Regions from separate parts of the Microbacterium sp. NPDC056234 genome, predicted to be linked through region 2. Evidence: predicted binding sites of a transcription regulator. Region 2 holds the regulator's gene; the other holds the start of a gene.
The links. Region 2 encodes LexA, which represses DNA repair genes until DNA is damaged. Its sites were predicted from a motif close to TCGAACANNTGTTCGA; they were not measured.
Positions count from the first base shown of each region.

Region 1: ACFCYE_RS12505 (DUF222 domain-containing protein) is a predicted target of LexA. The motif match lies at 2,722-2,737, and genes of this name have one in related genera.

Region 1 covers NZ_JBHJTE010000004.1:116,689-124,237, forward strand. Annotated here, with positions in the region: gene ACFCYE_RS12490 (TfoX/Sxy family protein) at 1-338, shown strand, start outside; gene ACFCYE_RS12495 (cupin domain-containing protein) at 388-642, shown strand; gene ACFCYE_RS12500 (RidA family protein) at 693-1,100, opposite strand; gene ACFCYE_RS12505 (DUF222 domain-containing protein) at 1,209-2,684, opposite strand; gene ACFCYE_RS12510 (Cmx/CmrA family chloramphenicol efflux MFS transporter) at 2,949-4,121, shown strand; gene ACFCYE_RS12515 (alpha/beta fold hydrolase) at 4,145-4,954, opposite strand; gene ACFCYE_RS12520 (NUDIX hydrolase) at 4,951-5,391, opposite strand; gene ACFCYE_RS12525 (Na+/H+ antiporter) at 5,521-7,290, shown strand; gene ACFCYE_RS12530 (ABC transporter ATP-binding protein) at 7,377-7,549, shown strand, end outside.
Region 2 covers NZ_JBHJTE010000004.1:343,950-351,498, forward strand. Annotated here, with positions in the region: gene ACFCYE_RS13570 (prolyl oligopeptidase family serine peptidase) at 1-1,168, opposite strand, end outside; gene ACFCYE_RS13575 (methylenetetrahydrofolate reductase) at 1,358-2,308, shown strand; gene metE (5-methyltetrahydropteroyltriglutamate--homocysteine S-methyltransferase) at 2,331-4,646, shown strand; gene lexA (transcriptional repressor LexA) at 4,707-5,393, opposite strand; gene ACFCYE_RS13590 (LysM peptidoglycan-binding domain-containing protein) at 5,676-6,035, shown strand; gene ACFCYE_RS13595 (histidinol-phosphate transaminase) at 6,081-7,172, shown strand; gene hisB (imidazoleglycerol-phosphate dehydratase HisB) at 7,169-7,549, shown strand, end outside.

The DNA.
Region 1 (7,549 bases), 230 kb from region 2:
CGGAGCAGGCTGCGTTGATCGAGCGCCTCCGCAGCCTGCTCGCCGCGGAGCCCACCATGCGCGAGGTGTCGATGTTCGGCGGCAGATCGATCATGGTGAACGAGAAGATGGTCGTCGCCGCACAGCGAGATGGGGCGCTGCTGGTGCGCATCGCGGCCGAGCGGCACGACGCCCTGCTCGCCGAGCCGGGTGCCGCGCAGGCCGAGATGGGGGCGGGGCGCGACATGGGCCCCGGCTGGATCGAGGTCGAGGCTTCCACCATCGCGGGCGATGACCGGCTGGCGTTCTGGATCGCCGCGGCGATGGAGCACCACCGTGCGATGACGGACTCGCTGTAGCGGCCCGGGACGCGGTGGTGGTCATGAAGGGTCCTTCGCTCGCGTCGGGATGGTCGGCAGCGACGATGCGACCCCAGACCTGCGCTCCCATGAAGGGTTCGACTGGGCCTACGTGCTGAACGGCACCCTCCGCCTGGTGCTCGGTGACCAAGATCTGCTGTTGCAGGCGGGTCAGGCTGTCGAGTTCGACACCCGCACCCCGCACTGGTTCGGGGCTACCAGCGCCGGCCCGGTCGAGTACCTCAGCCGTGTCGGGCGCCAAGGCCAGCGCGACCATGTGCACGCTTCTGTCGGCGGCCACTAGCGGGCCGTCCATCGCAGGAGGGCGTTGACGGGCCCGACGCGATCGCTTGTTCAGTCTTGAACGGCGGCGACTGCCTCGATCTCGACTAGCTGGTCGTCGTAACCGAGAACTGTGACACCAAGGAGCGTGCTCGGCACATCGTGACCAGCGAACGCATCTCGCACGACGTCCCAAGCTGTGACGAGATCCGATTGCCGCGCCGACGCAACAAGAACGCGAGTGCTGATGACGTCGCTGATGTCAGCGCCTGCCTCGGCAAGAGCGACAGTCATGTTCTCGATGCACTTCGTCGCCTGAGCTGCGAAGTCTCCGACTCCAGCCGTGGACCCGTCTTCATTCAGAGGGCAGGACCCAGCGAGGAAGATCAACCGCGCCTCCGCCGGAGCCGTCGCGGCGTACGCGTACTCGGCGGCATCGGTGAGGGAAGACGAGCGAATCAGAGTTATCGCACTGGGCACGATGTACCTTCCTGATCAGGGATCGTTGTCTCATCCTTCCACGCACGTCGTCGGTTCCGAGAAGGCCACCGACGATCGGCTGGCAGCTGTGCGCTTGAACGTCGCGTGCTATCCGCCGACCCACTCGGGGAGGAGGGGTCGTGGGGTGCGCCATCTCTGTTCGGGGTCCCACCAGGCTGGCCCGCGGATCTGGGGTGTGCTGTCGGTCATGCGGATGTGCCAGCCGGAGTGGTTGATGGTGCGGTGGTGCCAGTAGCACAGCGGGACGCCGTTGCTGGTGCTGGTGGGTCCGCCGTGGGAGTGTTCGTGGACGTGGTGGATTTCGCACCAGGTTGCGGGGACGTGGCAGCCGGGGATGAGGCATTCTTTGTCGCGCAGGATGATGGCGCGGCGTTGGTGGGCGTTGAAGATGCGGTCGGTGGTGGTAATGCCCACGATGCGGCCCTCGTCGAACAGGACTCGTTGGATCATTGCCTGGCAGGCCAGGTGCGCGGCGACCGAGGAGGGGACGGGGGCGTCGATGCCGGCGATGTGCGCCCACCCGGTGCCGTGGGCGAAATCGTCGGCGTCGATCTGCACGACCAGTGTCGGTGCGGCGCCGCCGAGAGAGGGCATGTCGTCGTGGCGGGCGGCGATGCCGAGCGCTGCGGCGAGGGCGTCGTGCTGTTTCTGCGGCCGGGTGCGGGGGTCGATCACGTTTCGGGGGTCGGTGTTGAACGGGTCCTCCGGCGCACCGGAGTCGCCGCCGGTGGTGTCGGTGAAGGCCACGCCCAGGTCGACCGGTCCGGCGGTTTTCGGGTTGGTCTGGGCGTCGATGATGAGTTTCAGTTGTGCGAACGCTTCGGGCAGCAGGGCACCGCGGATCGGGTAGACGCCGTCGCGGAGCCGCCCGAACGTCAGCGACCGGTTCAGTGCGGCCTGCGCCTCGGAGGGTGCGGGCCCGTCCGGGTCCAGATAGGTGGCGATCAGCTGCGCGAACTGCCGCAGATCATCCGGCGTCGCCGCCGGCCCCGCACCCGCGTTCTCGTTGGCCGCGTCGTCCGTGCCATCGACACCCGCACCGTCGACCCCGCGGGCGCAGGCGGCGAGTTCGGCATCGGCGCGCAGCCGGTCCGCCCCGGTGATGCGGTCGCGGGTGCGGTCGATGGGGTCGGTCGCGGCGAGCAGCCCGGCGATGCCGATCGCACCGTCCAGCATCGCCTCGCGCAGCGCGGGCGACCGCGCGGGGAGGGGCGCCCCGGTGGTGAGTGAGACGTCGCGGTGCACGGCGCCGGCGGCTTTCACGATCCGCCCGGCCCCGGTCGCGTCGACGCGCAGTGCGCGTTGGAGCAGTTCGTTCATGTTCCGGCATCCGAACACGGCCGGGAACGTCGGCACCCCCGACCCGGCGGGGCGGGTGTCGACCGATGCGACCGTCTCGACGACCAGAGCGTCCAGGCGTCGGTGGGCCTCGCCCGCGAGGCGGAGCACGTCCATCTTCTCCGCGTCCGACATGCCGCCCAGCCCTGCGGATCGCACCGCGCTCTCGATCGTGAGATCGAGGTCGGAAACGACCCGATCAAGAACCGCCGCGGTGCTGTTCATAACTACTATTGAACACCGAATCACTGACACTCATGCCTCGAACATCTTTTCTGTGGAAAACTTCCGACACCCGGGGTCTGAGGTAGCGTTCTGTGTCATGTCGAGTCCTGAATCAGACAGGTCAGGGGCTGCCGGTCACACCGCCAGCCCCCTGAACCGCTGATCCCGGCGCCCGCTCCCGTGCGGGCGTGATCCGGCGTACTCCGGCTGCTGGCCGTGGTGACGAGAAGAACCCTTTCCTGACCTCGCACCTCGGAGTATTCGATGCCTCTTCCCCTCTATCTGCTCGCCCTGGCGGTCTTCGTCATGGGCACTTCGGAATTCATGCTCGCGGGGCTCGTCCCCGCCGTCGCGACAGACCTCGACGTGTCGATCGGCGCCGCCGGCCTGCTGACCTCGGCATTCGCCGTCGGCATGGTCGTCGGCGCGCCGCTGATGGCGGCTTTCGCGCGACGCTGGCCGCCGCGGAGCACCCTGCTGCTGTGTCTGCTCGTCTTCGCCGGATGCCACGTGGCCGGCGCGCTGACGCCGGACTTCTCCATCCTGCTCGCCACCCGTGCGGTCAGCGCTGTGGCCACCGCCGGTTTCCTGGCCGTCGCATTGAGTACCGCGACGGCGCTCGTGCCGCCCGACCGGAAGGGACGAGCACTGTCGATCCTGCTCTCCGGCACGACGATCGCGACCGTCGCCGGCGTGCCGGCCGGAGCGCTTCTCGGCGACGCGCTCGGCTGGCGCGCGACCTTCTGGGCGATCGCGCTCTTGTGCCTTCCCGCCGCTCTCGGCGTCATCCTCGGCATCCCGAACGGGCGCCGGTCACCGGGCCACGGCACGCCGACTCTCCGCGCCGAGCTCGGCGCTCTGACCTCGCCGCGGCTCATCCTCGCCATGCTGCTGGGCGCCATGATCAACGGCGGCACATTCGCCGTGCTCACGTTTCTGGCGCCCATCGTGACGGAAACCGCCGAACTGGCTGACGGCTGGGTGCCCGTCGTCCTCGTGGTGTTCGGCGTCGGCTCGTTCCTCGGCGTGACGATCGCCGGTCGACTGTCGGACCGCCGGCCCGGGCTCGTGCTGGCAGTCGGGGGACCGCTGCTTCTGGCGGGCTGGGTCGTGCTCGCGCTGGCGGCGTCGAGTCCGGTGCTGCTGATCGCCATGGTCCTGGTTCAGGGAATGCTGTCGTTCGGCGTCGGCAGCACGCTGATCGCGCGGGTGCTGTACGCGGCTACGGACGCGCCCACCATGGCCGGCTCGTACGCCACAGCGGCTCTGAACATCGGGGCCGTTGTCGGGCCCGTGCTCGGAGCCATCGTGCTCGCCGACGGACGGCCTCCGACGGCACCGATCTGGGTCGCCGGGATGCTGGTCACGATCGCTCTCGCCCTCATCGGCGCGACCGGCTTCCCCCGCGACAGGCCGGTCGCTCACGCGGCACGCTGACGATGCGGCGGCTCGCGACACCCCTATGCGCCGTCGCGAGCCGCCGCCCGCCACTCCTCGACGACCTCCAGCAGGATCCGCGAACTCGCCTCCGGTGCATCCCACGTGACGATGTGCCCGGCATCCGGGACGACATGCTCCGTGACGCCCTCCGCGTGTGCCCAGCGGGGCATCGCGCTCGCGATGTTCCCCGTGCGATCCAGCGCGCCGCGCACGAGAGCCAGCCGAACCGGCGTGCGATACGTGGCGTCGGGGTCGACGAACGACACTGTGGCGCGCCAGACGTCCAGGAACACGGACTTGGGCATCCGGGCGAACGTCGCCTCGGTCCGTGCGATCGCGTCCGCTGTGACCGCCGAGGCTCGCGCCATGAGGCCAGGAAGCCGTCGTGCGGGAACGAGCGCCAGCGACGGAGCGGCGAGCCGGAGGGCGAGGCGCTCCCACCAGGCGAGTGGTCCCGCGTTCCAGGTCGAGTCCATCACGACCAGGCCTGCGGCCCGGTGCGGATTCGCACGCACGAACGCCTGAACGAGGTTGCCCCCGAGGGAGTGCCCCACGAGAACCGCGCGGTCCACCCGGCGGTCATCCAGCAGCGCGGTCAGATCGCTGAGCGCGTCGGATGCCGTGAAGCGCGACGCCGCGGCGAGCCTCGATTCGCCGTGACCAGGAAGGTCCCAGGTGATGACCCGGAAACCCGCTCCCGTGAGTGCCGCCGCCTGAGCATCGAACATCGTCCGGTCCATCCCCGCCCCATGGCAGAGCACGACGGCGACGCCCGTGCCGCCGGAGTCCTCGAACGCGATCTCGGCGTGCGGACGGAGCAGGATCGTCATGAATTCGTGCCCACCAGAGCGAACAATGCCTCAGGGGCGCCTGCGGGGAACAGGGGCCGCTCGCCGTCGCGCAGGTCGTCGATGGGCACCCACCTCACGGGGGAGCCCTCGTCGAGGACGTGCAGTTCGGCATCCAGTGGAATCTGGTCGAGCGAAGCGCCGTCGACGGCGAAGACGTGGGCGATCTCGTGACCCTCCTCGCCCTCATAGGTGAAGATGTTCTCCGCAACGGCCAGCAGTCGAGAACCGTCCAGCGCGACGCCCAGCTCCTCCTTGAACTCTCGGCGCAGGGCCTCGTCGGCGCGCTCGCCGAACTCGATGCCGCCGCCGATCGCGCGGTAGAAATCGCGACCGATCGAGCGGTCCCGACCGGACAGGACGAGCACGTGGCCGTGCTTCACGGGCAGGCCGACACTGATGTTACGGATCCGAGGCACCCGGCCAGCCTAACCGCGCCGGGGATCGGCCCCAGGATCGGGGTGCGGGGGAATACGCTGGCGTCGACGGGCGCTGTGTCCTGAGCAGGTTCGCGGACCGTCGCGTGGCGGCAGAAGTGGTGGGGTCAGATGGAAGGTCTCGAGATCACGGTCCTGCTCGGGCTGACGATCCTGGTGGGAACGATGCTGGCGCCTCGCCTGCGTCTTGCGCTGCCGCTCGTACTGGTGGTGTTCGGCCTGCTGCTGGGGTTCGTCCCGGCTCTGCGCGAGGTGCAGCTTCCGCCGGAGACCGTGCTGCTCCTGTTCCTCCCCGTGATGCTCTTCTGGGAGAGCCTCACCACCTCGTTGCGGTCGATCCGTCGGGACTTCCGATACATCCTTCCGATGAGCACACTGCTCGTGGTCGCCTCGGCCTTCGCGGTCGCCGGCGTGGCCGTGCTGTTCGGGATGCCGTGGGAGATCGCCCTCATCCTCGGTGCCGCCGTCGCGCCGCCGGATGCCACAGCCGTCGCCGCGCTCGGACGACTCCTTCCGCGCCGCAGCTTCATGAAGCTGAAAGCCGAGAGCCTCACGAACGACGGCACGGCCCTCGTCCTGTACGCGATCGCGGTATCTCTGGCGGTCGGCGGCCAGGTGACGCCGCTGTCTGTCACGTGGACGGTCATCGTCTCGTACGTCGGGGGCATCGCGACCGGTGTCGTCGTAATGGCGGTGGCATGGGCGGTGCTCAGCCGCGTGCGGACGACGATCACGATCAACGTCGCGATGCTGCTCGTGCCGTTCACCGCCTTCCTGATCGCGGAGATGATGCATGCCTCAGGGGTGCTCGCTGTCGTGGTCGCGGGATTGATCGCGGCCTACATCAGCCCACGGATCAGCACCGCTGCGTCGCGCAGACAGGCGGACGCGGTCTGGCCGTTCGGGGTGTTCCTGCTCAACGGCGCCTTGTTCGTGCTCATCGGACTCGAGGTGCAGTGGGTCGTCCATGAGACGTCGCTGCGCGAAGTGGGCCGGCTCGTGCTGATCATCCTCGCCGTCTGGGCGACGCTGTCGATCGTGCGCTTCCTGTTCCAGCTTCTCTCCGTTCCGTTCCAACTGATGGGCGGAGGCAGCGCCCATCCCCGCGGCCTGCGCACGCGCGCGCAGTTCGTCAGCACTGTCGCCGGGATGCGCGGAGCCGTGTCCCTGGCGATCGCGCTGTCCGTTCCCCTCACGACATCGGCCGGTGCGCCGCTCGAGGGCCGGAACGAGATCATCTTCGTCACGGCGGGTGTGATCCTGCTCAGCCTCCTCGTGCAGGGACCGCTCCTGCCGGCCGTCGTGCGCTGGGCCGGATTCCCCGCGGATCACGCCGAGGACGAGGAGTACGAACTCGCCGAGCGCGCGATCTCCGGCGCGGCCATGTCCGCCCTCGACGTGATCGCCGCGGAACACGGCATCAGCGATGAGGTGCGTGACCGGGTGCGCCGTGACGGATACGAGGCCCTCGAGTTGGCGAACGCTCGCGCGATGGCGCGGGAGCGCGCGCTGATCGATGCCGAGGTCGGCGCGATGGAGGACATGCTGGCCGGGTCGGATCCGCTCGCGTCCGACCCGTCATCGACTGCCGCCGACGGGCTCGGAGAGCCCGATCCGAGCGGCGCCACGGGAGCGCAACCGGGTGACGGCGTCGTCCTCCAGATGGTGGCGACATCGGCCGATGTCGACGTGATGCAGCGTTCGCCGCTCGTGCGGCACGATCAGTACTCCCGTTTGAAGCTGGTTCTGCTGGATCACAAGCGCGAGGTGCTGCGGGGCCTCCGACGCGCCGGAACCGTCGACGATCTCGTGGTGCGGCGTCTCTCCGCGAGGCTCGACCTCGAACAGCTGCGCCTGCAGGGTGTGGAGGACATCGACTGAGCCGTCACGGGAACATGACACACGTCACGTCCAGCTGATGACATCGCCCTCCGGCATCCGATCCGCCGCGCGGCCACGCTGGAAGCATGCACACGATAGTTCAGGCGCAACCGACGCCGACTCGCACGACCGCCGACGCGGTCATCGACTTCGCCGGGGTCCGTCGCCACTTCGGCCACGGCGCCCGCCGGGTACAGGCGGTCGACGACGTGACCCTCACCATCTCGCGCGGCGAGGTCGTCGCGCTGCTCGGTCCCAA
Region 2 (7,549 bases):
CGCCGACGGGGCCGGTCATCTCCGGGTTCGCGGGTGCGTAGGCGAACGCGTGCACCGGCCCATGCGCGCCGTCGACGACGATCCGCTGCGCCGGCGGCATCCAGTCGGAGTTCACGGGGCCGCCGCCGGAGATCGCCGTGATGGCGCCCGAGTCGAGGTCGACCGACCACAGGCCGGGTGCGACCGTCGAGCCGGTTCCGGTGATGAGCATCCGAGCGCCCGCGATGTCGTCGATGCTGACGTGCCCGTCGCAGGGCACCTCGATCGCGCGGGCGTCGCCGTCCCCGCCGATCACGACCACCTCATCGCGGCCGTTCGTGCGGACGGCGACGATGCGCCCGTCGGCCAGCGGTTGATACCAGCGGTTGCCGAGGACCCAGAGGCCGTAGCCGGTGTCGGCATCGACAGGCGCGATGGGCACCCGAGGACCGCGTGGAGTCACGCCGTCGATACCGATGCGGTGCAGCGTCCAGCGGTCGTCCGGGATGTCCGAGTACAGCAGCTCGTCGTCGTCGACCCATTCCGGCTGCAGCGCGGCTCGTGTCGGCAGCACGTTCGCCTCGCCGCCGCCGACCCGTGCGATGCCGATCTGGGCGCTCTCCCACGGCATCCGATCTCCGTTCCACTGCACCCAGGCGATCCGTGAGCCGTCGGGGGACAGGGCGGGGTGTGCGAAGAAACCGGGACCCTGCGCATGCACGATGACGGCCGTCGGATCGTCGGCGGCTGAGCCGTCGGTCGGGATCTCCACGATCGCGCGCTGATGCGGATCGGCCGTGAGGTCCTCGCGGACGGCGAGCAGCCGACCGTCCTGCAGGCGCAGCCCTCCGTGCGCAGGGCCCGGTGCCGTCAGCGGCTCGGGCTCACCGCCGGGAGCGAGCCGGTGGACCCGCTGGCCGCGGGCTTCGACGAAGTAGAGGATGCCGTCGGCCCCCGCCGTCCAGGCGCCCCCGCCGTACTCGTGCACGCGCGAGCGGGCGCTCCACGGCGCGGGCAGCACCTCGGCGCCGGTCGAGCTGCGCACCGTGATGCGGCCGCCCTCGGCCGGCACCGACTCGCCCCACCAGATCTCGTCGCCGACGAAGCGCGCGCCGTCGAGGCGAGGTGCGGATGACGCGATATCGGCGGCATGGAAGGGAGAGGGCCAGGAACCGAACGGCTGGGGCATGCTCCGAGCCTACGAGAGCGAACTGACACATGGCGTCACAGAGATGCGCCGGCGTCGCGGCGTGCCTTACGTTCGTGGAAACGCCCCGTTCACCTGGAGCGTGGAGCGACAGCCGAGCCCGGCATCCGCTTGCGAAGCGCAGCGCTCTTCGCAGCCGCCCCGTGTCCGCCCTGTCAGCAGGAGAGAAACATGTCCTCCGAGGACTCCACCACCGCCGGTGCCTCGCGCGTGCCGTTCTCCTTCGAGCTCTACCCGCCGCGCTCGCCGTCCAGCGAGGACGCGCTGCACGAGACGGTTCGCCGTCTGGCCGCAGCCGGGCCCGCGTTCCTCTCGGTGACTTACGGGGCCGGCGGCTCGACGGGCGGACGATCTCTCGAGGTGCTGCGGTACATCCGCGCGACCACCGAGGTCGAACCGCTCGCGCACCTCACGTGCGTCGGCAACACCTACGCCGGGGCCACGCAGCTCATCCGCGAGTTCCTGGATGCCGGCATCCGCAGCTTCCTCGCCCTGCGAGGCGATCCGCCGACGGGCCAGACCGAGCCGTTCCTCGGCGACCTGGAGAGCGCGGCGCAGCTCGTGCAGCTCATCGACCGGGTCCAGGCCGAGCGCGCGCCGTACGAGGAGACGCCGGTTCCGGGGCTTCCTGGGGCCGCTCGGGTCGCCCCGCGCCGCAAGGTGAGCATCGCCGTCGCCGCTTTCCCGAAGGGGCACCCGCGATCGACGCATCGCACGCAGGACGTCGAGGCGCTGCTGGCCAAGCAGGCGGCAGGCGCGACATTCGCGATCACGCAGTTGTTCTTCCACGCGGACGACTATCTCGCGTTCGTGGAGCGCGCGCGCCGCGCGGGCGTCACGATCCCGATCCTGCCGGGAATCATGCCGATCACGTCACCCGCGCGGCTGTCCCGCGTGCTGGAGCTCACCGGCGAGGAGATCCCCGGCGAACTGCAGGTGGCGCTCGAGGTCGAACCGACGGCAGAAGGGCGCAGGCGGATCGGCGTCGACTGGGCGGCCGGGCTCGCGCGCGAGGTCGTCGCCGGCGGCGCACCCGGTGTGCACCTGTACGCGTTCAACCAGCACGAGACGGTCCTCGACGTCCTCGAGTCGGCCGACATCCTCCCCGCTCTTCATCACTAGACCCCTCCTGAAAGGACCCACCATGACTGCATTTCCCGAGGGAACCATCCTCGGCTACCCGCGCATCGGGCGCCGCCGCGAGCTGAAGAAGGCCGTCGAGGCGTTCTGGGCCGGCCGGATCGACGAGCAGGCGCTCGAGGCGACCAGCGCCGACCTGCGCGCCGCGACCCGCGAGCGTCTCGCGTCGCTGGGACTGGGCCGCACGGACTCCGCGATCCCCGAGTCCTTCTCGTACTACGACCAGGTTCTGGATGCCGCCATCACCGTCGGCGCGATCCCCGCGCGTTTCGAGGGTCTGCGTTCCGCCGACGGGACGATCGGCCTGCCCGCGTACTTCACGGTCGCCCGCGGCGAGGGCGACCGCGCTCCGCTGGAGATGACGAAGTGGTTCGATTCCAACTACCACTACCTCGTGCCTGAGATCGGACCGGAGACGGTGTTCTCGCTTTCCAGCGACCGCATCGTCCGCGAGTTCGCCGAGGCCGCAGCGGCCGGGTTCGTCACCCGCCCGGTGATCGTGGGTCCTGTGACGCTGCTCGCACTCGCGAAAGCATCCGACGACGCGCCGGAGGGCTTCGACCCGCTGTCCCGCCTCGAGGACGTTCTTCCCGTGTACGTCGCACTCCTCGCCCGTCTGCGCGCGGCCGGTGCCGAGTGGGTGCAGATCGACGAGCCGGCGCTGGTCAGCGAATCGCTTCCCGCCTCGACCGAGCAGCTCTCCGCCGCGGCGGAGCGGTCGCTCGCCGTGCTCGGCGGCGCGACCGAGCGCCCGGCCATCCTCATCGCCGCCCCGTACGCCGCGCTCGACGCCGTCTTCCCGGTTCTCGCAGCGGCGCCCGTCGAGGCGATCGCGGTGGACCTGGTCCGCGGCTCCGTCCCCGCGGGGGCGGAGGGCCTCGCGGACAAGGTCCTCGTCGGCGGTGTGATCGACGGACACAACATCTGGCGCGGCGACCTCGCTGCGGCCTTCGACAAGCTCGAGGCGCTGCGCGGGCTCGGGGCGGCACAGGTCGCGGCTTCCAGCTCGACCTCGTTGCTGCACCTGCCGCACGACGTGGCGGACGAGTCCAAGCTCGACGAGCGCCTGGTCTCGTGGCTCGCCTTCGCCGACCAGAAGGTCGCGCAGGTCGTGACGCTGGCGCGCGGCCTGAACGAGGGTCGCGACGCCATCCGGTCCGAGCTCGACGAGGCGTCCGCTGCGCTCGCCGACCGTCTGTCGGCCCCCGGCGTGCGCGACGGCGCCGTCCGCGCACGGACGCTGTCGGATGCCGACTTCTCGCGCGCCTCGTACGCGGAGCGCGAGGCCGCGCAGGAAGAGGCGCTCGGCCTTCCGGCACTTCCTCTGACGACGATCGGCTCGTTCCCGCAGACCGGCGACATCCGCCGTGCCCGCGCGCGCTTCACGCGCGGCGAGATCACCGAGGCGGAGTACGAGGAGTTCCTACGGGCCGAGATCGACAGCGTCGTGGCTCTGCAGGAGGAGCTCGGCCTCGACGTCCTCGTGCACGGCGAGCCCGAGCGCAATGACATGGTCCAGTACTTCGCCGAGAACCTGGACGGCTTCGCCGTGACGGAGAACGGCTGGGTGCAGTCGTACGGATCGCGCGCGACCCGCCCGTCGATCCTCTGGGGCGACGTGTCACGACCCGCCCCCATCACGGTGGATTGGTCGACGTACGCGCAGGGCCGCACGTCCAAGCACATGAAGGGCATGCTGACCGGACCTGTCACGATTCTGGCCTGGTCGTTCGTCCGCGACGACCAGCCGCTGGGGGAGACGGCCAACCAGGTCGCGCTCGCGCTGCGTGAGGAGATCACCGACCTCGAGTCCGCCGGCATCGAGATCATCCAGGTCGACGAGCCGGCGCTGCGCGAGCTGCTGCCGCTCAAGCAGGCCGATCAGCCGGCGTACCTGAAGTGGTCGGTGGACTCGTTCCGCCTGGCCACCGGCGGTGCCGTCGCGGCGACCCAGATCCACACGCACCTCTGCTACTCGGAGTTCGGCGTCGTGATCGACGCGATCCGCGCTCTCGACGCCGATGTGACCTCGATCGAGGCGGCGCGCAGCCGGATGGACGTCGTCGACGACATCTCCGCGGTCGGCTTCGACCACGGCATCGGCCCCGGAGTGTACGACATCCACTCGCCGCGCGTTCCGTCCACGGACGAGATCGAGGCGCTCCTGCGCCGTGCGGCGGCGGAGATTCCGAACCGCCAGCTGTGGGTCAACCCGGACTGCGGTCTGAAGACCCGCGGATACGACGAGACCACCGCGTCACTGCGCAACATCGTCGAGGCCACCCGTCGCGTCCGCGAGGACGTGTCTGTCGCCGTCTGATCCGGTCGACACAGCAGAACGGCCGCTCCCGATCGGGAGCGGCCGTTCTCGTCCGCGGGATCACACCGCGCGCAGCACCGCCACGACCTTGCCGAGCACTGTGGCGTCATCGCCGGGGATCGGCTCGAACGCCGAGTTGCGGGGGAGCAGCCAGGTGTGGCCGTCGCGCCGACGGAACGTCTTCACCGTGGCCTCGTCGTCGAGCATGGCGGCGACGATCTCGCCGTTCTCGGCCGTGTTCTGGGTGCGCACCACGACCCAGTCGCCGTCGCAGATGGCGGCGTCGATCATCGATTCGCCGGTGACCTTGAGCATGAACAGGTCGCCCTTGCCGACGAGCTGCCGCGGCAGCGGGAAGATCTCCTCGACCTGCTGCTCGGCCGTGATCGGGACACCGGCGGCGATCTGACCGACGAGCGGGACGAGAGCGGCGTCTCCGACCGGAGGGGCAGTGTCAGCGGGGTTCTCGGTGCCGGAGCCCGGCAGATCGATGAGCACCTCCATGGCGCGCGTCTTGCCCGGATCGCGCCGCAGATAGCCGCTGAGCTCCAACTGGCCGAGCTGGTGCGTGACGCTGGACAGCGACTTCAAGCCGACGGCGTCGCCGATCTCGCGCATGCTCGGCGGGTACCCGTGCCGCGCGATGGAGGTCTGGATCACCTCGAGGATCGCCATCTGCTTGGCGCTGAGGCTCTTGCGTCGACGAGTGCGCGGTGCCTCGCTGCCGGTGGCTGTTGCGTCGCTCATGGCTGCTCCTTCGTTCGCCGTCCGGTGCCCCAGCGTCGATGTCGGAGGCCCGTGGTGAGGTGTCGTTAGCGAAACCGTATCCGAGATCCTGCAGTCGGGGAAGATCTGTTCGAGCGTGTCGGAGTATTCGATGATCCGGTTTCGAAAAAGGCTTGACAGGTATTCGAAATCGAATATACATTCGGTACGTAGCTTCGCATTCTCCACTCCCGGCCGAGTGGTGAATGCGAACGCTACGCCAAAGTCTCCCGATCGGGAGAGGAAGCACGAGGAGCAGCGATCATGAGCAGCATCACCGTCACCGCACCGTCCGTTCGCCCGTCCGCGGCAGCCACTCGGCTGCGTCTGACGACGAGGGGCCGTCGCGTGCTGCTGGCGCTCGCTGCGCTTCCGCTCGCGATCGGCCTGGCCTTCGCGGCTCTCAGCGGCGGGTCGGCGTACGCCGGCGGCGAGGAGGTCTCGACGTCGTTCGAGACGGTGACGGTGGTCCCGGGTGACACGCTGTGGTCGATCGCCGAGGACATCGCTCCCGACGCGGATCCCCGTGAGGTCATCCAGGCGCTGCAGCAGCTGAACCTGCTCGACGGCGGCATGCTGATGATCGGCGAAGAGCTCGCGATCCCGGCGGCGTACGCCGGTTGATACGGTCGGTCATTCGGCGTCGCCCCCGCGGAGGCCCTCGGTAGCATGGGACGGGTGACCTCCCTCGAAGATCTCCCTCTCCGCAACGACCTGCGCGGCTTGACGCCGTATGGCGCTCCACAGGCGCCGCTCCCGGTCGCTCTGAACGTCAACGAGAACACTCATCCGGTTCCGGATGCTGTGGCCAGTGACATCCTCGACGACATCGCGGTCGCTCTGCGCGATGTGAATCGCTATCCCGACCGCGAGTTCACCGCATTGCGCGAGGGATTCGCCCACTACCTGGGGCACGAACTGTCTGCGGACCAGATCTGGGCGGGCAACGGATCGAATGAGGTGCTCCAGCACATCGCACAGGCATTCGGCGGGCCGGGGCGCACCGCATTCGGATTCGCACCGACCTATTCGATGTATCCGCTCATCACTCAGGGCACCGGATCCACCTGGGTCGCCGGGACCCGTCAGCCGGACTACACGCTCACCGCGGAAGAGGCGGTCGAGCAGGTGCTCGCCGTCGACCCCGACATCATCCTGCTGTGCTCGCCGAACAACCCCACCGGCACACCGCTCGGTCTGGACGTCGTCGAAGCCGTCTACGAAGCGTCGCGAGGCATCGTCGTGGTCGATGAGGCGTACCAGGAGTTCGCGCCGCGCGACGCGCCGTCCGCACTGACTCTGCTCGACGGCCGCCCGCGTCTCGCCATCTCGCGCACGATGAGCAAGGCGTTCGCCTTCGCGGGTGCCCGGGTGGGCTACCTCGCTGCGGATCCCGCATTCATCGACGCTCTGCGTCTGGTGCGGCTGCCGTACCACCTGAGCGCTCTCACGCAGGCGGCAGCTGTCGCGGCCCTGCGCAACGCCGACACCATGCTGGCGATGGTCGACGAGATCGTCGAGCAGCGCGACCGGATCACGGCGACCCTCGAAGCCCTGGGATACGCACCGCACGCCTCGTGGTCGAACTTCGTGCTGTTCGGAGGCGTGGCGGACCCGAAGGCCACCTGGGAGTCGCTCTACAACAAGGGGATCCTTGTGCGCGATGTGGGCATTCCAGGACACCTGCGGGTCACGGCCGGTACCGAGGCGGAGACCACGGCGTTCCTGGATGCTCTGGCGTCGATAGAATCGGCCTCATGAGCCGCACCGCCAGCCGCACCCGAAGCACGTCCGAGTCATCCGTCGAGCTCGAGGTGAACCTGGACGGCTCCGGTAACAGCCACATCGACACATCGGTGCCGTTCTTCGACCACATGCTGACGGCGTTCGCGAAGCACTCGCTCACCGACCTCACCGTTCGGGCCTCCGGGGACACGAACATCGACGCGCACCACACGGTGGAGGACGTCTCGATCGTGCTCGGTCAGACGATCCGCGAAGCGCTCGGCGACAAGTCGGGCATCTCGCGCTACGGCGACGCACTGGTTCCGCTGGACGAAGCCCTCGCCCAGGCAGTGGTCGACATCAGCGGCCGCCCCTATCTCGTGCACACCGGTGAACCGGCCGGCTTCGAGCAC